Syntrophotalea carbinolica DSM 2380: one gene and its partner. The protein of the gene in region 1 interacts with the protein of each later gene in a pairwise test. Links are inferred from orthologs where the notes say so. Each region holds a gene or a part of one and is shown on either strand. Other genes may lie near its edges.

Evidence for each region.
Region 2: the proteins of rho (region 1) and yhbY interact in binary tests that used the Escherichia coli proteins (3 or more experiments, as listed by UniProt). The link is inferred for Syntrophotalea carbinolica DSM 2380 from one-to-one orthologs.

Annotation. Positions count from the first base shown.
Region 1 is NC_007498.2:3,137,456-3,148,597, forward strand. Bases 8,289-11,142 are described here. They hold rho (transcription termination factor Rho), read right to left. Parts: upstream 10,413-11,142; coding sequence 9,165-10,412; downstream 8,289-9,164. Other genes in these bases: thyX (FAD-dependent thymidylate synthase), read right to left, coding at 8,289-8,682; rpmE (50S ribosomal protein L31), read right to left, coding at 8,830-9,039; PCAR_RS14665 (lipoprotein), read right to left, coding at 10,880-11,142. In the rest of the region: imidazole glycerol phosphate synthase subunit HisF, read right to left, coding at 1-447; hisA (1-(5-phosphoribosyl)-5-[(5-phosphoribosylamino)methylideneamino]imidazole-4-carboxamide isomerase), read right to left, coding at 661-1,392; imidazole glycerol phosphate synthase subunit HisH, read right to left, coding at 1,392-2,012; imidazoleglycerol-phosphate dehydratase HisB, read right to left, coding at 2,016-2,603; hisD (histidinol dehydrogenase), read right to left, coding at 2,680-3,972; hisG (ATP phosphoribosyltransferase), read right to left, coding at 3,987-4,646; murA (UDP-N-acetylglucosamine 1-carboxyvinyltransferase), read right to left, coding at 4,741-5,994; prmC (peptide chain release factor N(5)-glutamine methyltransferase), read right to left, coding at 6,030-6,893; prfA (peptide chain release factor 1), read right to left, coding at 6,896-7,963; more of thyX, read right to left, coding at 7,996-8,288. UniProt on the Escherichia coli protein: Facilitates transcription termination by a mechanism that involves Rho binding to the nascent RNA, activation of Rho's RNA-dependent ATPase activity, and release of the mRNA from the DNA template.
Region 2 is NC_007498.2:1,904,461-1,915,445, reverse strand. What follows is about bases 398-3,094. They hold yhbY (ribosome assembly RNA-binding protein YhbY), read right to left. Parts: upstream 2,054-3,094; coding sequence 1,742-2,053; downstream 398-1,741. Other genes in these bases: PCAR_RS09110 (complex I 24 kDa subunit family protein), read left to right, coding at 2,905-3,094; PCAR_RS09120 (deoxyguanosinetriphosphate triphosphohydrolase), read left to right, coding at 569-1,699. Also shown: 16S rRNA (guanine(966)-N(2))-methyltransferase RsmD, read right to left, coding at 1-341; more of PCAR_RS09110, read left to right, coding at 3,095-3,423; PCAR_RS09105 ((2Fe-2S) ferredoxin domain-containing protein), read left to right, coding at 3,441-3,824; PCAR_RS09100 (NADH-ubiquinone oxidoreductase-F iron-sulfur binding region domain-containing protein), read left to right, coding at 3,843-5,303; PCAR_RS09095 (NADH-dependent [FeFe] hydrogenase, group A6), read left to right, coding at 5,322-7,079; [FeFe] hydrogenase H-cluster radical SAM maturase HydE, read left to right, coding at 7,265-8,335; [FeFe] hydrogenase H-cluster radical SAM maturase HydG, read left to right, coding at 8,341-9,765; PCAR_RS09080 (aspartate ammonia-lyase), read left to right, coding at 9,768-10,985.

The DNA of each region.
Region 1 (11,142 bases):
GCCGCCGTGAATATAAACCTCCCAGCGCTGCGGATCGCTATCGGCGACGCGCCGTGCATCGATGGCCACAACGATACACTGGGAGCCGAAACGCTCGGCTGCTTCTTTGACAAACTCGGGGTTATTGACCGCCTCGGTATTAATGGAAACCTTGTCGGCTCCGGCATTGAGCAGATTACGGATATCCTCGATGGTGCGAATGCCGCCGCCGACGGTAAGGGGCATAAAAACCCTCTCCGCGGTGCGGGACACCACATCGAGAATGATATTGCGCTTGTCGCTGGAAGCGGTGATATCAAGAAAGGTCAGTTCATCGGCCCCCTGGGCGTCATAGGCCTCGGCCGCCTCAACCGGATCGCCGGCATCGCGCAACTCCAGGAACTGAACCCCTTTGACCACCCGACCGTCCTTGACATCGAGACAGGGTATAATACGTTTCGTCAGCATGGCTCGTCCTTCACAAGATAAGAACGCCGCACCCCGATTACAAGGGCCGCGAGTTAATTAATTGGATCGAAACCCGGGAAAACCGGTTTTTTTACCGCAAAAAACCGTTGAGATCGCAAAGAAAACAGTCACACCAAAAGCCCGCCTCGGCGAACTCAGCGTGCTCTGCGATACATATTCATTTTATAGGCAAAGATCAAAATCGGCACGAAATCAGGCTTTGCCCTTGGTCAGAGCCACCGCTTCACGCAGATCGAGGCTGCCGGTATACAGCGCCTTGCCGGTGATCACGCCGGTCACCCCGGAGTCTTCAATGGTCATGAGACGGGCGATGTCTTCCAGACAGGAGACGCCGCCGGAGGCGATGACCGGCACCGAGATCGACTCGGCCAGGGCACGGGTCGCCTCAAGGTTCGGCCCCCCCATCATGCCGTCACGGGCGATATCGGTATAGATGATCGCTTCGACACCGAACCCTTCCATCTCTTTGGCCAATTCGGTTGCGAGCTTTTCGGTAACGTCGGCCCATCCGCGCACTGCGACCAACCCGTCGCGCGCGTCGATGCCGACCACGATACGCCCGGGGAACAACCGGCAGGCCTCACGAACCAACTCCGGATTTTCTTTGGCCACCGTACCGAGGATGACGCGATCTATACCAAGCTCGAGATAGGCTTCGATGGTCGGCAGGTCACGAATCCCGCCGCCCAGTTCGGTGGGAATCGAAACGGCCTCGGCAATGGCGCGGATAGCGTCACGGTTACGCGGCACGCCGGCAAAAGCACCGTCGAGATCGACAATATGCAACAGCTCGCCACCCTGCTCCTGCCAACTGCGGGCCTGGGCACCGGGGTTGTCGTTGTAAACCGTGTCCTTCTCCATCAGGCCCTGTTCAAGACGCACACAGCGGCCTTCCTTCAAATCGATGGCGGGAATAACTATCATCACATATCTCCGAAATTCTTGAGGATTCTAAGACCGACCTGCTGGCTTTTTTCCGGATGGAACTGGGTCGCCATGACATTGTCCCGCCACACGGCGGCACAGAAGGTGCGCCCGTAATCAGCCGTTGCCGCCACCACCGATGCATCCTCGGGTACGACGTAATAGGAATGCACGAAATAAACAGACTCGCCGCTATCGAGCCCCTGAAAAATCGGCGCGGGGCGTTGGATATCGATCTGGTTCCAGCCCATATGCGGCACTTTCAGAACTTCCCCTTGCTCCTGCATGTCGCCGGGGAACCGTACCACCCGCCCGGGGATAATATTCAGCCCCTGGTGGTGGCCGAACTCCTCGCTTTCGGTAAACAACAGTTGCAAACCGAGGCAGATACCGAGAAACGGCCGACCGGACTCGACATGCCGCAAAATCGGCTCGACAAAACCGCCGGCCGTCAACTGATCCATGCAGTCGCGAAAGGCGCCGACACCGGGCAACACCAGTTTATCGGCCTGCGCCACAACGGCGGGGTCATCCGTCACCCGCGCACTGTAGCCGACCTTTTCAAAGCCTTTCTGCACACTGCGCAGATTGCCCATCCCGTAATCGATAATGACTATCATCTGTTACAGCTTTCCTTTGGTGGACAGCACCCCTTGAATGCGAGGATCGAGTCCGGTGGCCTCATCCAACGCTCGACCGAAGGCCTTGAATACGCCTTCGATCATGTGGTGCAGATTGCGCCCGTAGACCAGATTGACATGCACATTGGCCCCGGCGTGATTACAAAATGCGGTAAAGAATTCTTCGACCAGCTCCACATCGAAGCTGCCGACCTTGGCCTTGGGAAGGTCCATATTGAACACCAGGCACGAGCGCCCGGAAAAATCGATATGCACCGAGGCCAGCGTCTCATCCATGGGAACCGTGGCGGCGCCATAGCGGCGAATGCCCTGCTTGTCCCCGAGAGCCTTGACGAAGGCCTGCCCCAGACAGATACCGAGATCCTCTACCGTGTGATGATCGTCCACCTCGACATCGCCCTCGGCCTTGACCGTGAGATCAAAAAACCCATGACGGGAAAGCAAGGTGAGCATATGGTTCATAAAAGGCACAGGTGTGGCGATACAGGCTTCGCCGCACCCGTCAAGGGTCAAGTCCAAATTGATTTGGGTTTCCTGCGTCTGTCGATCGATAGTGGCGCTGCGAGACATGGCAAACCCCCTTGCCAGCAGTTGGTTGACAGAGATGGCGATACAGCCGGCCTTTTCACCGGCCAGGCGGCGATGGTCAGCTATCCTTCAGGCGAATGGAAACGGAACGCCCATGGGCTTCCAGTCCTTCCAGTTCGGCCAGATGCACGATAGACCGGCCCAACCGATCGAGCCCTTCCCGGGAGAAGGAAATAATGCTCGACTTCTTGACGAAATCGTCCACCCCCAGCGGAGAAAAAAAGCGCGCGGTCCCGCCGGTAGGCAGGGTATGGTTGGGGCCGGCCAGATAGTCTCCGGCCGCTTCGGGACAATGGTGCCCCATAAAGATGGCCCCGGCATGGCGGATTCTGGGCAGCAGGGAAAAGGGATCGTCAACCGCCAACTCCAGGTGCTCCGGCGCAATGCTGTTGCTCAGTGCCACCGCCTGCTCCAGATCGCGGGCGACCAGGATGGCCCCGAAGGCATCGATGGAACAGCGTGCGATAGCGGCCCGCTTCAACGTTGCCAGCTGCTCTTCGACTGCCTGCTGCACGCGCCGGCCGAAATCGGCATCGGTAGTCACCAGAATAGCGGCTGCCAGCTCATCGTGCTCGGCCTGGGACAGCAGGTCGACGGCGATGTGCTCGGGGGTGCCGCTGCCGTCATTGATGACCAGGATTTCACTGGGACCGGCGATCATGTCGATATCCACCTGCCCGAAAACCATTTTTTTGGCGGTGGCGACATAGATATTACCCGGTCCGGTAATCTTATCGACCCGCGGCACACTCTCGGTACCGTAAGCCAGTGCGGCAACCGCCTGGGCACCGCCGATCTTGAAAATACGATCGACGCCGGCCAGGTGCGCGGCCGCCAGCACATGGGGATTGACCTCGCCGTGCGGCATGGGCACCACCATCACCACCTCAGCCACGCCGGCCACCTTGGCGGGAATGGCATTCATCAAAACCGACGAGGGGTAACTGGCCTTGCCACCGGGCACATAGATACCGACCCGCTCCAAAGGCTGCACCATCTGGCCCAGCATAACATCCTGCTCGTCGGTAGTCAGCCAGGTCTCGGTCTTCTGGCGACGATGAAAAGCAGCGATGCGGTCGGCCGCAAGCTGCAATGCGGCCATCGATTCGCTATCCACAGCGGCCAAAGCCGCTTCGATCTCCTCTGCCGTAACCTGCAGTTGCGCTGCGGTAAGATCCAACCCGTCAAAACGGGTCGTGTATTCGAGCAAAGCGCGATCGCCTTGCAGGCGCACCGCCTCGAGGATTTCCGCAACCGTTTCCTCGACCCCTTCGGGCGGCGTTTCCCCCCGGGCGACAATGGCGCCGAGAGCAGCACCGAAATCGGAATCATCAAATGATAACAATCGCATCATAACCTGGCTCCTCAATCGTTCCCGGCGTCTTCAGCCAATACCCGTTCCAGGTCCTGTATAATGCGGGTAATACGCTGATGCTTGGTCTTGAGGCTGGCACGGTTAACGATCAGGCGGCTGGTGATTTCACCGATGGTCTCCACCTCCACCAGACCGTTGTCGCGCATGGTAGCGCCTGTCGACACCAGGTCGACAATACGTTCAGCCAGCCCGACCAGAGGCGCCAGCTCGATGGATCCGTAAAGCTTGATGAGTTCCACCTGCACGCCGCGCTCGGCAAAGTAACGCTCGGTAATATTGGGATACTTGGTTGCCACACGGATATTGGACCAGTCGGCCGGATCCTCATCGCGCGACAGCTCGCCCGGCTCGGCCACCACCAGTCGACAGTATCCGAACTTAAGATCCAAGGGCTCGTAGAGATCCTTGCCTTGCTCCAGCAGGGTATCCTTGCCGACCACTCCCAAATCGGCACAGCCGTATTCGACATAGGTCGGAACATCCGTGGCCCGCACCGCCATAAAGCGGAATTTGGTCTCGGGGTTTTCGAACACCAGCTTGCGGCTGTCGCCGCTCATCTCCGGACAGGTGATGCCGATTTTGGCAAACAGCTCCATGGAGTCCCGCATAATACGCCCCTTGGGCAGGGCAAACGTTATGTAATCGCTCATAAGGACGGTCCTTTATCGATTGTCATTGTCATTGGTTGTTCAGCGGCATGTTTTCATATACATGAATGACCAACGGCCAGGGACCAAGGACCCATCAGCCCTTGATTCGCTCGATGTGCGCACCAAGATTTCGAAACTTTTCCTCGAGGCGCTCATAACCCCGATCGAGATGATAGATGCGCGAAACCTCGGTCGTATTTTCCGCAGCCAGTCCGGCCAGCACCAGACTGGCGCTGGCACGCAGATCGGTGGCCATAACCGGCGCGCCAAGCAACTCCTTGACGCCTCGCACCTTGGCGGTCTTGCCTTCGATGGCGATATCTGCGCCAAGGCGCTGCAGTTCGCAAACATGCATAAAGCGGTTTTCAAAAACACTCTCGGTAACCACGCTGGTACCGTCGGCAATACTCATCAAAGCCATGAACTGAGCCTGCATGTCCGTTGGAAAACCGGGGTGAGGCTGGGTCTTGATGTCGACCGGAGCGATGCGGCGCGGACCCCGCACGCGTAACGCATGATCCTCCGCGCTGATGGTGACGCCGGCTTCCTGGAGCTTGCTGATCAAGGCCTCGAGGTCGGCCTGACGGGCACCGAGCAACCGCACATCCCCTCGGGTCATGGCCGCAGCCACCATGAAGGTACCGGCCTCGATGCGGTCCGGCATTACGGCGTAATGCAGCGGCTGCAACTCATCGACCCCTTCGACAACGATACGGTCCGTCCCGGCACCTTCGATACGGGCCCCCATACAGGTCAAAGCCGTGGCCAGATCGACGATCTCCGGTTCGCACGCAGCATTTTCAATTACGGTGGTACCTTGAGCAAGACACGCCGCCATCAGCAGGTTTTCGGTACCGCCGACGGTGGGAATATCGAGGTAGATATTGGCCCCATGCAACCGTTTGGCCCGGGCCTCGACATAGCCGTGGTCGAGATCGATCTCGGCACCCATGGCCTCGAGCCCCTTGAGATGCAGATTGATGGGCCGGGCACCGATGGCACAGCCGCCGGGCAAACTCACCCGGGCGTGTCCCAGTCGCGCCAGCAGCGGACCGAGGACCAAAACCGAGGCACGCATGGTGCGCACCAGATCGTAGGGCGCCTCAACACTGCGAATCCGGGTGGCATCGACAGAAAACACCCCTTCCTGGCTATGCACTTCCGCGCCAAGGATGCTCAGCAGTTTTCCGGCGGTCGAAATATCCCGCAGGGCCGGCACATTTTCGAGCTGGTGCTGCCCGGGAGCAAGCAAGGTGGCAAACAACAGCGGCAGCGCTGAATTTTTGGCGCCGCTGATCCGAACCTCGCCCTTGAGTCGGTTTCCACCATGAATGACAATCTTATCCAACCTGGTACCACCTTTGAAGAAAAGGGTGCATATGCTCAGTGAATACTATGATCTGCGCCGCGGCGAGCCCCCACGACCCGCGGCACGCCACCATAATCGTCCCGCACGAAGCCGTCCACAAGTCCGGCGTCATCGAACAGCTGCCGCACCGCGGCGGCCTGATCGATACCGACCTCCACCAGCAGCCAGCCTCCGGGCACCAGACACGTATCGGCCTGCGCCGCCAGCAGCCGGTAAGGATCAAGACCATCTTGCCCACCGTTTAAGGCCTGACGCGGTTCGAAATCTCGAACTTCGGGCATCAGTCCGTCGAGATCAGCCGCCGGGATATAGGGGGGATTGGAAACGATCAGATCGAAAGGCCCCTCGGGCAGTTGCGCCAGATCCCTCTCAAGAAACCGCACCCGATCGTCGACACCGTTGCGGCGGGCATTATCGGCAGCCACCGCCAGAGCCTGGGGACAGATATCCAGCGCCACCACCTGCGCATCGGCAAGTTCATGGGCAAGGGCGATGGCTATGGCGCCGCTACCGGTGCCCACATCGAGAACTCGCGACCCGTTGGCCACCCGCAGAGCTTCCTCCACCAGCACCTCGGTATCGGGCCGGGGGATCAGCACCGCCGGAGAAACCGACAGGGGCAAAGACCAGAACTCCGTCTCGCCCAGGATATACTGCAACGGTTCGCGCCTGGCCCTTTTGACCACCAGGGCACGATAGGCCGTCAACTCGGACTCCTCGAGAGGACGGTCAAAATTAAGATACAGGCCCACCCGGTCCATCCCGAGGCTGGCACCAAGCAACAACTCGGCATCGCGCCGGCCGCTGTCAATCCCCTTATCCCGGAAATAATCGGCGGTCCACTGCAGTATTTTCAGCACGGTCCAGATTTGTGCCAAACTTACGCCTCCTGGGCCGCCATGGCCTCACTCTGATAATGCAGGGTGAGGGGTTCGACCAACTCGGAGAGATTGCCCTGCATGATGCCTTCCAGCCGATAGAGCGTCAAACCGATGCGGTGATCGGTGCAACGCCCCTGGGGGAAGTTGTAGGTACGGATACGCTGACTGCGATCGCCGCTACCGACCTGGCTTTTGCGATCGGCGGCCATCTGCGCCTGCTGATCGGCCATCACCTGATCCAGGATGCGGGACTTCAGCACCTTCATGGCTTTGGCCTTGTTTTTATGCTGGGATTTTTCGTCCTGGCAGGAAACCACCACTCCGGTGGGCACATGCGTAATACGCACCGCCGATTCGGTTTTATTGACGTGCTGCCCTCCGGCGCCGGAGGCGCGGTAAACATCAATGCGCAGATCGGTCGGATCGATATCCACATCAACGTCTTCAGCCTCGGGCAACACCGCCACCGTGCAGGCCGAGGTGTGGATACGCCCCTGGGCCTCCGTCTCCGGCACCCGTTGCACCCGATGGGTGCCGCTCTCGTATTTGAGTTGCGAATACACCCGGTTGCCGCTGATCATGGCGATAATTTCCTTGAATCCGCCGGCTTCGGAGTCCGAAACGCTCATGGTCTCGACTTTCCAACCCTGCCCCTCGGCAAAACGGCTGTACATGCGGAACAGGTCGCCGGCAAACAGTGCCGCTTCGTCGCCACCGGTACCTGCCCTGATTTCAAGGATAACGTTCTTGTCGTCGTTGGGATCTTTAGGCAACAGCAGAACCTTAAGCTGCTGAGCCAGTTCTTCACGATGAGCCTCGAGTTCGGGCAGCTCCGCCTTGGCCATCTCCCGCATTTCAGGGTCGCTATCCTGCAGCAACTCGCGGTTCCCCTCGATATCTTCGCTTACCCGTTTGTATTCGCGATAAACCGCGACTACCGACGACAGTTCGGCATGTTCGCGCGTCAACTCGAGAAAACGTTTCTGCTGCGACACGACCTGCGGGTCCGACAGCAGCCCCTCGACTTCACGAAACCGATCTTCCACTTCTTCGAGCTTGTTAAATATCATCAGCTTACGATTGCTCTCTCAGTCGGGCATCAAAGATTGGCGAATTCCTTGCGAACTTCATCCACGCAGCCACAGGTCATAGCACCTTCGGGACAGGCACCGACAAGACACCCGGGACCGCCGGCAGCGAACAGACCCGGCGCGACACCGCGTACCTGGCGCAGCATTTCCACCGCCAGCGCGCGGATCTCCCATTGAGCCCGGCGACAGCAGCGCAGCGCAAAGAAATGCAGCAGTTCACGAGCGTTCATGGTCATGACCAGTTTGGTCTCGGCAGCGTTGGGCAACACAAAACGTGCATCTTCCGCCGGAATCCCGGCCTCCATAAGCTCGGCATAAACCCGGTGCATTTCTTCCAATGCCGCTTCAAAGGTAGCCAGCAGTTCAGGCCGGTCGGCGATGGAAGGCGGCGTTACCGCGGTAAAACGCTGCTTATGCGAGACATAACGCTGACTTTGCTGGGAATAGGAAGCCAGGCGATGACGTACCAACTGATGGGAACAGGCACGACTGACCCCTTCAATACCGAAGGTGAAAGAGACATGTTCCAGGGTAGACAGATGACCGACAGAGAGAATCTTGGCGAGCAGCGCCTCCCTGCGGGCGCTGTCCTGCTGCAACAGTTCCTCGACGGAAGATGCCGAATAACACAAACGGGCGGCGGCAGCCACCAACCGCTCGGGCTCAGGAGTATGAGTCAACAGTTGTACGAGCATGTCTTTCCCGCCCGGCCCTGCGCCTGTCACCACGATCAAGGCTGGAGACAGTTTACGGAAGGCCCAAATGCAACAGGGCAGAAACGCCCCGCGCGTTTCTGCCTGTGAACAAAAAAAGAAACGGCCCCGGAGGGCCGTCTCCGGCAATTACTTGTTGTTCTTCGCGTATTTCTTGCGGAAACGGTCGATACGACCAGCTGTATCGAGCAGCTTCTGCTTACCGGTATAGAACGGATGACAGGCCGAGCAAACCTCGACTTGCATATCGGCACACTTGGTAGAGCGGGTCTGGATAACATTGCCACAGTGGCACTTGACCTCGACCGCCTCGTATTTAGGATGGATCCCTTCTTTCATGACTTCTTCTCCTTATCACCCTGGCTTAGTACAGGGCTCGGACATAAAGCGAAAACTTCGCAAGGCAAAGCGTATCTTTTACCATTTCGGACAGCTTATCGCAAGGCTTTTCTGGACAGCATCGCCTACTGGTTCATAGACTCGAAAAACTCATCGTTGGTCTTGGTTGCGGACAACTTTTCCAACAGGAATTCCATACTGTCGACGACATTCATGGAGGAAAGCACCTTGCGCAACAGCCAGAGCCGCTGCAACTGGGTCTGACCAACCAGCAATTCTTCGCGGCGGGTGCCGGACTTGTTGACGTCAATCGCGGGGAAAGTGCGCTTATCGACCAGGCGCCGGTCGAGCACGGCTTCCATATTACCGGTGCCCTTGAATTCCTCGAAAATGACCTCATCCATCTTGCTGCCGGTATCGACCAGCGCGGTGGCGATAATGGTCAGGCTGCCACCTTCTTCAATGTTACGCGCCGCGCCGAAAAAGCGCTTGGGCTTGTGCAGAGCGTTGGAATCGACACCGCCCGAAAGAATCTTACCGCTGGGCGGCACCACCGTGTTGTAGGCACGCGCCAGGCGGGTGATGGAATCGAGCAGAATAACCACATCGCGCTTATGTTCGACAAGGCGGCGAGCTTTTTCGATGACCATCTCGGCGACCTGCACGTGGCGGGTGGCCGGCTCGTCGAAGGTCGAGGAAATGACCTCGCCCTTGACGGAACGCTGCATGTCGGTGACTTCTTCGGGACGCTCATCGATAAGCAGCACGATGAGATACACTTCCGGATGGTTGACGGCAATGGAATTCGCAATATTCTGCAAAAGGATGGTCTTGCCGGTTCGCGGCGGCGCAACGATAAGCCCACGCTGGCCCTTACCGATAGGCGTAACCAGGTCCATAACGCGCATGGACAGGTTGTCCGGAGCCGCCTCAAGAACAATACGCTCCTCCGGATAAAGGGGAGTCAGATTGTCGAACAAAGTCTTGTCACGGGCCACCGACGGATTTTCGAAGTTTACCTCGGCAACCTTAAGCAGGGCAAAATAGCGCTCGCCTTCCTTGGGTGGGCGAATCTGCCCCGACACAGTATCGCCGGTACGCAGATTGAACCGTCGGATTTGCGACGGTGAAACATAGATATCGTCGGGGCCGGGCAGATAGTTTGCGTCAGGCGCCCGCAAAAAACCGAAACCGTCGGGCAGGATTTCCAAGACACCTTCGCCGAAAATAGCTCCGTTTTTCTCAGCGGTGGCATTGAGAATCGTGAAGATCAGGTCCTGCTTGCGCATGCCGGCGGCACCGTCAAGCTTAAGGTCCTTGGCGATCGCCGCCAGTTCGGTAATCTTCTTCTCTTTGAGTTCCTTTAAATTCATTTTTTCTCCTAAAATGCACGCCGACCATGACAAGCTTTTCTCGGTCGTCATGCATGCCGGATCTTGCGGAGCACGTCACCTGCCATTTTCGCCTGTCGTTGCGGTCGCCCGGACCGTATTGATGTTACAACTTTTGGATTGGTTACAGAAAGGGTAGGACGGTTTTCCTTATCATGGGGGTACCACGCGCGACACCCCGTCGCCATGCGGTACCATTGGGATTTTATTCCTGTTACAAACAGCTCGATTTTGAATCGTTACGGGATGTTGTTCCGAAAGGTAGCGTGGTAAGGGACTTCTGTTCTGAAGGATCAAACAATTGATTCTCCCTACTATCTACCCTGTTTGAGACGGACTGTCAATGGATTAATTACCTTTTTGCGCAACAAATGCCAGGTAAGGGACGCCCACGGGGCGCCCCTTGATCACCTTCGGCGGTATCGGATAACGAAACAGACCCTACCGATTCATTCCGCATTCCCGTTACTGAACGGATTGAGCAATCCCGGCTTCAATCCGGAAGCCAACTCCTTGAACAGCTGATGGTAAACCACGGGGACCTCAGTCTGCCCGAACCACCCTTCATCCGGCTCGGTCAAAGCGCGTTCGAGCCCCGGCAGGGTGATATACTTCAGAGCCACCTGATCGCTTTTATTGTAATGCGCCTCATCGAAATCAGGATACTGCAGATTCAAAAAAGGCTCGCCAAGCGGACTGCGATATTCCCACA
Region 2 (10,985 bases), 1.2 Mb from region 1 along the record:
AGCCGGGTACGGTCTTGCATGCCGCAGGTTTTTATATTCTCGGCAATAACGGCAACAGAGTTGGGGCTCTGGTCAACAAGCACGGCGTATGCGGCTCCCCGACTCAATGCTTCAAGACTTAAAGCACCGGTCCCCGCAAAAAGATCAAGCACCTTCAGCTCGGAAAAAGAACCGAGACGACTTTGCAGACTGCTGAACAGCGCCTCTCGTACCCTGTCCGTCGTCGGACGGATATTCTGTCCCTTGAACTGGCGAAGCTTTCTTCCTTTTGCTGATCCGCTTATGATGCGCACCCTTCGGTTCCTTTTATTGAGCTGATACTTCCGGTTAAAGTGGGGCAAAATCTATCATGGCGCACCCATCTGGTCAAGAAGTCTCCTTTATTGATGTTATGCGGCTTTGCGCTTTTTGAAGATCGGCTGTAATGTATTGAGTCCTGTGCGACAACATAATGTGTTTCTTTTGAGGGAGTGGGGCGTTGGCGTCGTGGCCATAAGAATCCTTGCCACGGATGCGGCTTAAAGTATTTCCTGGTCTTAAAACTGTATTTTGCATAAGGAGGAGGCTGATGGAGCGACCCGATTTGGCTCCCTACGCTGCACGCAGCAATCAAAGTCGTGGAAGGCGCTACCGCGAAGATTTTCGTGATGACCGTAGCGCCTTCGTAAGGGATCGTGATCGTATTATTCATTGCGCGGCCTTTCGCCGACTCGAATACAAGACCCAGGTTTTCGTAAACCATGAGGGAGATTATTATCGAACCCGCCTGACCCACTCTCTCGAGGTTGCGCAGATCGCACGTGGCATCGCCCGTCGTCTATTTTTGAACGAAGACCTTGTCGAAGCGCTGGCGCTGGCTCATGACCTGGGGCATACGCCATTCGGGCATACCGGAGAAGATGTCCTGGATCGGCTCATGGAGGGGTTTGGCGGGTTTGAGCACAATAGGCAATCGTTGCGTATTGTTGAATACCTGGAAGAGCGTTATCCTGACTTTTACGGCTTGAACCTGACCTGGGAGACCCGGGAGGGTATTATAAAGCATTCCGACATATCGTCTCATTCCATGCATGAAGCGCAGGAATATCAACCCCATGTGCCGCCCACGCTAGAGGCGCAGATCATCGATCTGGCTGACGAAATTGCATATAACAATCATGATATAGACGATGGGCTCAAGGCGGGGTACATAACTCTTGCCGAGTTGCACGAGGTGCCATTGTGGAGCGCAGCCTTTACCTCTATTGAGCGACAATTCCCTTCACTGGAGCCTTCGAGGCATATTTATCAAACCATAAGTACATTGATAGGACAACTTATTGAAGATGTAGTGGCAACCACTTCAGCAAATATCGCAGCCCGTGGAATACGCTCCATTGAGGATGTCCGACGACAGAACGATCGTATGGTTTGTTTCAGCAGCGCTGTCCGCACTCAGAACAAAATCTTAAAGCAGTTTCTTCGAGAGCGGCTCTACAGGCACCATAAAGTGGAGAGAATGCGCGTCAAGGTTGAGCGCATTCTCTCAATGATCTTTGAAAGTTACCTTAAGACGCCTTCGTTGCTACCGGCGGAATATCATGCAAGATTTGAAATCCACGGCAAGGAGCGCGCTATATGCGACCTTGTGGCCGGCATGACGGACCGCTATGCCTTGGACGAATATAAAAAACTTTTTGAACCGTACGAGCCGGTGTGAGCGTGTCCGGCTGACACTTGCGGACGCTTCGATTGTCTTCGCTTAAGGAAGTACAATAGTCGGGGATTCGGCCGCACGATAGATCAAAATGGTTCGACCCAGCACCTGAGCTACGTGGCCGCGGGTTTCACTTGCAATCAGGTCGGCTGCTTCCTTGCGATCAAGCGGACAGGTTTCAAGAACCTTGATTTTAAGCAATTCATGACGTGTCAGGCATTCATCGATGCTGCTGATAAGGGCAGCGGAGACCCCTTCTTTGCCTATGAGCACTACGGGTTTTAAATGGTGGCCCAGTGCGCGCAGGTGTCTGACCTGCTTTCCCGTCAACGCCGTACTTTTGTTCGATATATCCATATTCGTAAAGCTCCTTGATTGTTTGTCGAGCAAACTGTGGATACTAGCTTATCTGTCTGGTGGCTGGCAACAAATTTCGGTCTACCTGTTCTGGAATCCTGTTGGGTGCGGACGATAGCGGGGAAAGTGGCAGTTTTCAACGGTTAGGGTGTTCCGAGACGTGTCGTGGCTGGTCTGTTTTTAGACATAGTGCGTCACTTTTAAATGCTAATTAAGGTGTTGACCAAACGCCAAAAAGATGGTTACATATCGGCGTTTTTGGGACGAAATCAAAACAACTCTTTAACGGGCCCCGGCGGCCACAAAAGATGCCTCCATGAATATTGGTCTTGCCAGCATTCAAATACCGAGGAACCCCCTACCCAAAAGGCTGTCCGTGGCGTTTCAGATGCGTCTCCGGCTGTCTGGATGTTTCACTTCTTCTTTTTTATTCCATCGTTATATAAAAGCCATTTTTCCGTTCCCGGTGCATGATAATTCGAGTGAGTGTGCCGGACATGAAATGCGGTTCGCTAAAGTGGCTCATATTGTTACAGTTTGGCGCATGTCCTGGGTCAAACTGCACCAAAAATCGTTATAAAATTATGTAGTTATGTGATTGACAGTGCCGCCCATTATATGGTTTATTTGGAGTGCTTTGGGATAGGTTTGTGATGTGATGTTGCTGCTTGAGTTCAAGAAGGTTTGTCCGACGCGAAAACGCTGTTAGGAATAATGATGTTTTTCGCCCACATGTTCCTAGTTACGTTTTTTGATACAAGGAGGCGCCAATGCTGAAGAAAATCTTGAGTTTCTTTCGTAAACCAAAGCCAAATCCCGATTTGGCGAATCACAAGGAGAGGAAGAACAGTATGCAAACGTCCACATGTCAGAAAAGCGGGGAATGCAGAATTCCAGATCGTGCCACGTTGCCGGCAACGCTGTATCAGCAGCTTGCGGATTTCGTAGCTACGCTGCCCACCAAGGAAGGCCATCTGGTAACGGTTCTCCATAAAGCCCAGAGTCTGTTCGGCTACCTGCCTAAAGAAGTGCAGGAGTTCGTTGCCGATCAGATGGATGAATCTCTGGCTAAAGTTTATGGTGTTGTCAGCTTCTACACCTTCTTCACCATGATCCCCAAAGGCAAGCATCCCATCTCTGTCTGTATGGGTACCGCCTGCTTCGTTAAAGGTGCTGATAAGGTTGTTGACGCCCTCAAGCAGCAGCTTGGTGTTACGGTAAGCGAAGTGACCAAAGATGGTAAGTTCTCCATCGACTGTCTGCGCTGTGTTGGTGCTTGCGCTCTGGCACCGGTTGTTCTGGTCGGCGAGAAGGTTTACGCTAATGTGACGCCTGATCAGGTCAAAGACATTCTTGCTGACTTTGCTTAATAGGGAGATAACTCGATATGGCCAAGATTAATTCTATGGCGGATCTGCAGAAAAAAGCTGAAGAGCTGAAGGCTGCCGCCGTTAAAACTAAAAGCGAAAAAGTACTCGTAAACGTATCTCTGGCTACCTGCAGCATCGCTTCCGGCGGCAAGGAAGTTCTGGAGGCCATGAAAGCTGAAGTTGCAGCTCAGGGGCTGAGCAATGTGGAGTTCCAGCAGGTTGGTTGCCAGACCTACTGTTACGCTGAGCCTACTGTTGAAATTACGCTGCCCGGCAAGGAACCTGTCGTATTCGGCTATGTTAAAGGCGACAAAGCCAAAGAACTGGTTCAGAAATACATCAAAAGCGGGGAACTGGTTGATGGTGTCATCCCTGCCGCCTACGAGCGCGTTGTACTTTAATATAAGGAGAGCATAGCTATGGCAACTCAGCTTAGAATAGCCACCCGCAATAGCGGGTTTATCGATCCGGAATCCGTCGAGTCCTACATTGCCGTCGGCGGCTACCAGGCTCTGGGCAAATGCCTGTCCGAAATGAAGCCTGCCGACGTTATCGAACTGATGAAAAACAGCGGTCTGCGCGGCCGTGGCGGCGCAGGTTTCCCCACCGGCGTAAAATGGGGTTTTGCCGCCAAGTACGACTCCGACATCAAGCATGTCGTATGTAACGCCGATGAAGGCGACCCGGGGGCATTCATGGACCGCGCGGTTCTCGAAGGCGACCCGCACAGCGTTCTGGAAGCTATGGCCATCGGCGCCTACGCCATCGGCGGCAACAAAGGCACCATCTACATCCGTGCCGAGTACCCGCTGGCCATTGCCCGCCTGAAAATGGCCATCGAGCAGGCCAAGGAAATGGGCGTGCTGGGCGACAACATCATGGGCACCGACTTCTGTTTCGACCTCGAGTTGAAATACGGCGCCGGCGCGTTTGTCTGCGGCGAGGAAACCGCCCTGATCAACTCCATGGAAGGTAACCGCGGCGAGCCTTACACCAAGCCTCCTTTCCCTGCCGAAGCCGGTTACTGGAACAAGCCGACCATCGTGAACAACGTCGAGACCCTGGCCAACATCCCGGCCATCATCATGAAGGGCGCCGACTGGTTCAACAAGATCGGTACCGAAACTTCCAAGGGCACCAAGGTTTTCTGTATCTGCGGTAAGATCGCCAATGTCGGTCTGATCGAGGTTCCCATGGGAACCACCCTCAAAGAAGTTATCTACGATATCGGCGGCGGCATCCCCGGCGGCAAGGAATTCAAAGCCGTTCAGACCGGCGGCCCCTCCGGCGGTGCTTTGACCTACAAGGATCTGGACGCTCCTATCGACTACGAAAACCTCGTGGCACGCCAGTCGATGATGGGTTCCGGCGGCATGATCGTCATGGACGAAGAGGACTGCATGGTGTCGGTTGCCAAGTTCTTCCTCGACTTCACCATGGACGAGACCTGCGGCAAATGTACGCCCTGCCGTATCGGCTCCAAGCGTATCTACGAACTGCTTGATAAAATCACCATCGGTCAGGGTACCGAAGCAGATCTGGAAAAACTGCGCAGCCTGTCGGTGAACATCAAGGACACCGCTCTGTGCGGCCTGGGCCAGACCATGCCTAACCCGGTATTGTCGACCATGCGCGTCTTCGAAGACGAGTACCGCGCGCACGTTATCGACAAGAAATGTCCTGCCGGCGTTTGCGCCGAACTGCTCGAATACACTGTTGTGGACCAGAAGTGCGTTGGCTGTACCCTGTGCGCCAAAGTCTGCCCGGTTAACTGCATCAGCGGTAAGCCGAAGGAAGTCCATGTCATCGACCAGGCTGCATGTATCAAGTGCGGCGCATGTCTGGACAAGTGTAAGTTCGACGCCATCATCAAACAGTAACGAAAGGAGACATTCCAGATGTCTATGATGAATATAACCATCGATGGTAAAGCTACTCAGGTGCCGGCGGGTAGCACCATACTGGACGCGGCCAAAAAGCTTGACGTCCACATCCCCACTCTGTGTTTCCTGCAGATGGACGAAATGAAATTCAACAACATGACGGCTTCCTGTCGTATCTGTGTCGTTGAAGTGGAAAAACGCCGCAATCTGGCTCCCGCTTGCGCTACTCCGGTCATGGACGGCATGGTTGTCAAGACCAACACCATCCGCGTTCTCAATGCCCGTCGCAGCGTTCTCGAGCTGATGCTTTCCGACCATCCCAAGGACTGCCTTGTCTGCGCCAAGTCCGGAGATTGTGAGCTTCAGAACTTAGCTGAGTACTTCGGTATCCGCGAAGTGGGTGTCGCCGGTGCCATGTCTACCTATCGCGAGGACGTTTCCCCGTCCATCATCCGCGATATGGACAAATGTATCCTGTGCCGCCGCTGCGAAACCATGTGTAACGACGTTCAGACCTGCGGTGTCCTGTCGGGCGTAAATCGCGGTTTCGATGCAGTTGTTGCTCCTGCTTTCGAGATGAATTTGTACGACACTGTTTGCACCAACTGCGGTCAGTGTACGGCCGTTTGCCCCGTTGGCGCCCTGGTTGAAAACGATCATACCTGGAAGGTCATCGACGCTATCGCCGATCCCGAAAAGGTCACCGTCGTTCAGACCGCTCCTGCTGTTCGCGCTGCATTGGGCGAAGCTTGTGGCATGGAACCCGGTCAGAGCGTTACCGGGAAAATGGCTGCTGCATTGCGTCGCCTCGGTTTCGATCACGTGTTCGATACCGATTTTGCCGCCGACCTTACCATTATGGAAGAGGGCTCCGAATTCCTGGACCGTCTGCAGAAATTCCTCGATGGTGATAAGAACGTCAGATTGCCTATTATGACGTCCTGCTGCCCGGGTTGGGTCAAGTTCTTCGAGCATCAGTTCCCTGACATGCTCGACGTTCCTTCGACCGCCAAATCTCCGCAGCAGATGTTTGGTGCCATCGCCAAAAGCTACTATGCCGAAATCCTTGGCATTCCTCGCGAAAAGATGGTCGTCGTTTCTGTCATGCCTTGTCTCGCCAAGAAATACGAATGTTCTCGTCCGGAATTTGCCGTTAACGGTAACCCCGACGTCGACATCGTTATCTCGACCCGCGAACTCGGTCGTTTGATCAAGCGCATGAATATCGACTTCGCCAAACTGCCTGATGAAGATTTCGATGCACCTCTTGGTGCTTCGACCGGTGCTGCTCCGATCTTCGGTAACAGCGGCGGCGTTATGGAAGCTGCTCTGCGTACCGCTTACGAACTGGCCACCGGCGAAACCCTGCCTGCAGTCGAGTTCGAAGCAGTTCGTACCCTGACCGGTGTTAAGACCGCTGAAATCCAGGTCGGTCCTCATACCCTGAATGTTGGCGTAGCCAGCGGTTTGGGTAATGCCCGTAAACTGCTCGAAATGGTTCGGAACGGTGAAAAGCAGTTCCATGTTATTGAAATCATGGCCTGCCCCGGCGGCTGCATCGGTGGTGGTGGTCAGCCTTACCATCACGGTGATATGGAAATTCTTGCCAAGCGTAATCAGGTTCTGTACAACGAAGATGCTGGTAAAGAGCTCCGTAAATCCCACGAAAACCCGTACATCATTGAGCTGTACGAGAAATACCTGGGTAAACCGCTCAGCGAAAAAGCGCATCACCTGCTGCATACGCACTACTTCAAGCGTCAGCAGCTGTAAGAGGGATTTATCCTTCTGGTTTAACGAAAAGGCCGGGTGCTGTTGCACCCGGCCTTTTTATTTTTGGTATACACCATAAAAAGGAAAAATTTGATGTGCATCAAAGAATGATTGTCGCTTTTTCTTTAATATCCATCTCAACCTTCGAATTCAAATACACGTTTTTAAAGGATGGATAGAACATTATGAATTATCAGGACATCATCCGCTGGTTAAAATGTCCGCCCGGACCTGAGGTTTATCCGCTAAGGGATAGGGCCGACCAGATTCGACAGCAATATGTTGGTGATGCCGTACACCTGCGGGGTTTGGTCGAACTTTCCAATATATGCAGTCGTAATTGTCTTTACTGCGGCATCCGTAGGGACAATCAGGCCATTACACGCTACCGTCTTACCGCTGATGAAGTACTTGATTGTGCACGCAAGGCTGTGGATTTCGGCTTCGGAACCCTTGTTTTGCAAGGCGGTGAAGATCCCGGCTTATCCAAAGATTTCATCGGGGAACTGATTTCTCTTATAAAATCAGAAACGAATCTTGCCGTCACATTGAGTCTCGGAGAGCGCAAGGTCGATGAGTGGGCGGCCTGGAGGGAAGCCGGTGCCGATCGTTATTTGCTGCGCTTTGAAACCTCCAACAGTCAATTGTTCAATTACATCCATCCGCCGCGCGACGGTCATGCGCCATGTGATCGGATTTCCATGCTGAAAACGCTGCAATCGTTAGGTTATGAAACCGGCAGTGGCGTCATGATCGGTATTCCCGGGCAGACCTATGAAGATCTGGCTCGCGATATAGAGTTATTTGGGGAATTGTCTCTTGATATGATCGGCGTAGGTCCCTTTATCCCCCATCCTCAAACACCATTGGGTGCCGGGCAGGTTTCCGACGCGGGTATCGATCAGGTGCCAGGCAGCGTTGAAATGGGGTTAAGGGTTCTGGCTTTGGCGCGCATCGTTTGTCCAGGGGCCAATATCCCCAGTACCACTGCTTTTGCTACCCTGGATCGTCAGGCCGGACGTGAGATGGGCCTCTGTTGGGGGGCCAACGTCGTTATGCCTAACCTGACGCCCTTGCAGTATCGTAAGTTATACGAAATTTATCCCAGCAAGGCCGCTTCCACGGAAACGGCGGAAGAGAGCCGGGATGCAGCATTCAGGCAAATAGAGCATCTCGGCAGGACTCCGGGAAGCGGGCGGGGTGACTCGCCGCATCATCTTCAACAAACCACAACATCCAAGCGGAAAGAGGGCTGATTATTATGTGTGCTTTACCATCCATGGAACTCAGTAAAAACGCCGTCGATTTTATCGATGAGAACCACCTCAATGCGCTTTTGGCCGGCAAGAAACCGGATGCCACTCGGATTCGCGAAATTATTGCCAAAAGTCTGGCTAAAGAAGCGCTTTCCGTTGAGGAAACGGCTGAACTTGTTCTGACCGACGATCCTGCGCTGATTGAGGAAATATTTGCCGCAGCCCGGGAACTTAAAAAAACCGTTTACGGTAATCGTATCGTTCTGTTTGCGCCTTTATATATCGGCAATGACTGTATTAATGATTGCACCTATTGTGCATTTAAGCGGTCGAATTTTGATGCGATACGGCGCACTTTGACTCCCGAGGAAATAGGTCAGCAGGTCGTTGCCCTTGAGGATAAGGGACACAAACGTCTGATACTGGTATTCGGAGAACATCCCAAATACGATGCCGATTTTATTGCGGATACGGTAAAAAATGTTTATTCCGTCAAATCCGGAAACGGGGAGATTCGCCGCGTAAATATCAATGCTGCGCCTCTCGATATCGAAGGCTATAAAAAGGTCAAAGAGGCAGGGATCGGCACGTACCAGATTTTCATGGAAACCTATCATCACGATACCTATTCCATGATGCATCCCGGCAATACCCGAAAAGGAAATTACCTTTATCGACTTGACGGTCTGAGTCGTGCATTTGAAGCCGGTTGCGACGACGTCGGGCTCGGTGTTCTTTTCGGTTTATATGACTGGCGTTTCGAAGTGCTTAGCATGGTTCGTCATGCATTGTATCTTCAGGAGCGGTACAATGTCGGCCCTCACACATTGAGTTTCCCCAGGCTCCGTCCTGCTCAAGGGGTTGACTTCAACGAAGAGTATTTCGTCGACGACGAGGACTTCAAGCGTATTATAGCTATCTTGCGACTTGCGGTACCCTATACGGGGCTGATTCTCACCGCCCGCGAAAAACCTGAACTGCGCAGAGAGCTGATGTCCTTCGGTGTTTCTCAAATCGATGCCGGCAGCCGTATCGAACTCGGCGGATACACCGAAGCGGGAGATGCCCAGGTTATGGAACGGGAACAGTTCAGCCTTGGCGATATTCGTTCCCTGGATGAGGTTATGTGCGAGTTGATTAGCGATGGTTATGTTCCCAGTTTCTGTACCTCCTGTTATCGCAGCGGTCGCACAGGCGAACATTTTATGGAGTTCAGTATCCCCGGTTTCATCAAGCGTTACTGTACCCCCAATGCGTTGTTGACCCTGGAAGAGTACCTGGTCGATTATGCCTCCGAGGAAACACGGGCTGTCGGTGAAAAACTTATTGCCGAAGAACTTGCCAAAATGGAAGATGGCGAGATGAAAAACCGTACTCTTAAACAACTGGAAGAAATCAAGGACCGCAACGTTCGCGATATCTATTTTTGATTATGAGCGCATATCGTACGGAAAAAGATCTTCTTGGCCAGCTTGAAGTTCCGGAGCAGGCATTGTACGGCATCCATACCGTTCGAGCTCTGGAAAACTTTCCCCTGACCGGAAGAAAAGTCAGTCGGGCTCTGGTTCATGCGTTTGGTGCCGTTAAATTGGCGTGTACCCGCACCAACCGCGAATTGGGTTGCTGGCCTGAACCCAAAGCCCAGGCCCTCGAGGACGCCTGTACCGAAATGATGGAAGGGCGGCTTGATGATCATATCGTCGTGGATGCTCTGCAAGGTGGTGCCGGAACTTCGACCAACATGAATGTGAATGAGGTTCTGGCCAACCGCGCCCTGCAGTTGCTGGACAAACCTCTCGGCGAATACGGGACGGTAAACCCTCTCGAGGATGTCAATCGCCATCAATCGACCAACGATACCTTTCCGACCGCCCTTAAAGTCGCTGCGATTCAGCAATTGCGGCTTTTGGAAAGGGAAGTTGTCGCCTTGCTCGAGGCCTTTCAGGCACAGGAAAAAGCCTTGGCCCATGTGGTCAAAATAGGACGCACCCAGTTGCAGGATGCGGCCCTGACCACCCTGGGTCGGGAGATGTCCGCTTATGCCGATGCTTTTGCCAGGGATCGATGGCGTATTTACAAATGTGAAGAGCGCCTCAGGGTGGTTAACCTCGGCGGGACGGCTATCGGTACCGGGCTTGCCGCCCCTCGGCAATATATTTTCAAGGTGGTGGAAAAACTCCGAAGCATAACCGGACTGGGTCTGGCTCGCGCCGAAAACCTGATCGATGCAACGCAGAATGTGGATGCCTTTGTTGAAGTCAGCGGTATTCTCAAGGCGTTAGCGACCAATCTGCTTAAAATTTCTGGGGACCTTCGGTTTTTATCCTCCGGTCCCGATGCTGGCATAGGGGAGCTGAGTCTGCCGCATCGACAGGCCGGATCCTCCATTATGCCCGGTAAGGTCAATCCGGTCATTCCGGAAGCGGTTTCCCAGGCTGCCATGGTTGTCATGTCCAACGATCAGACTATCGCTCAAGCCTGTGCCATGGGCCATCTGGAACTTAATCCGTTTCTTCCGTTAGTGGCCGACGCTTTACTCGGAAGCATCGATCTGTTAAATCATGCATGCAGTATATTACGGCGCTTTTGCGTGGAACAACTCGAAGCCAACGAAGCACGCTGCCGCCAACATGTCATCAATTCAACCGCC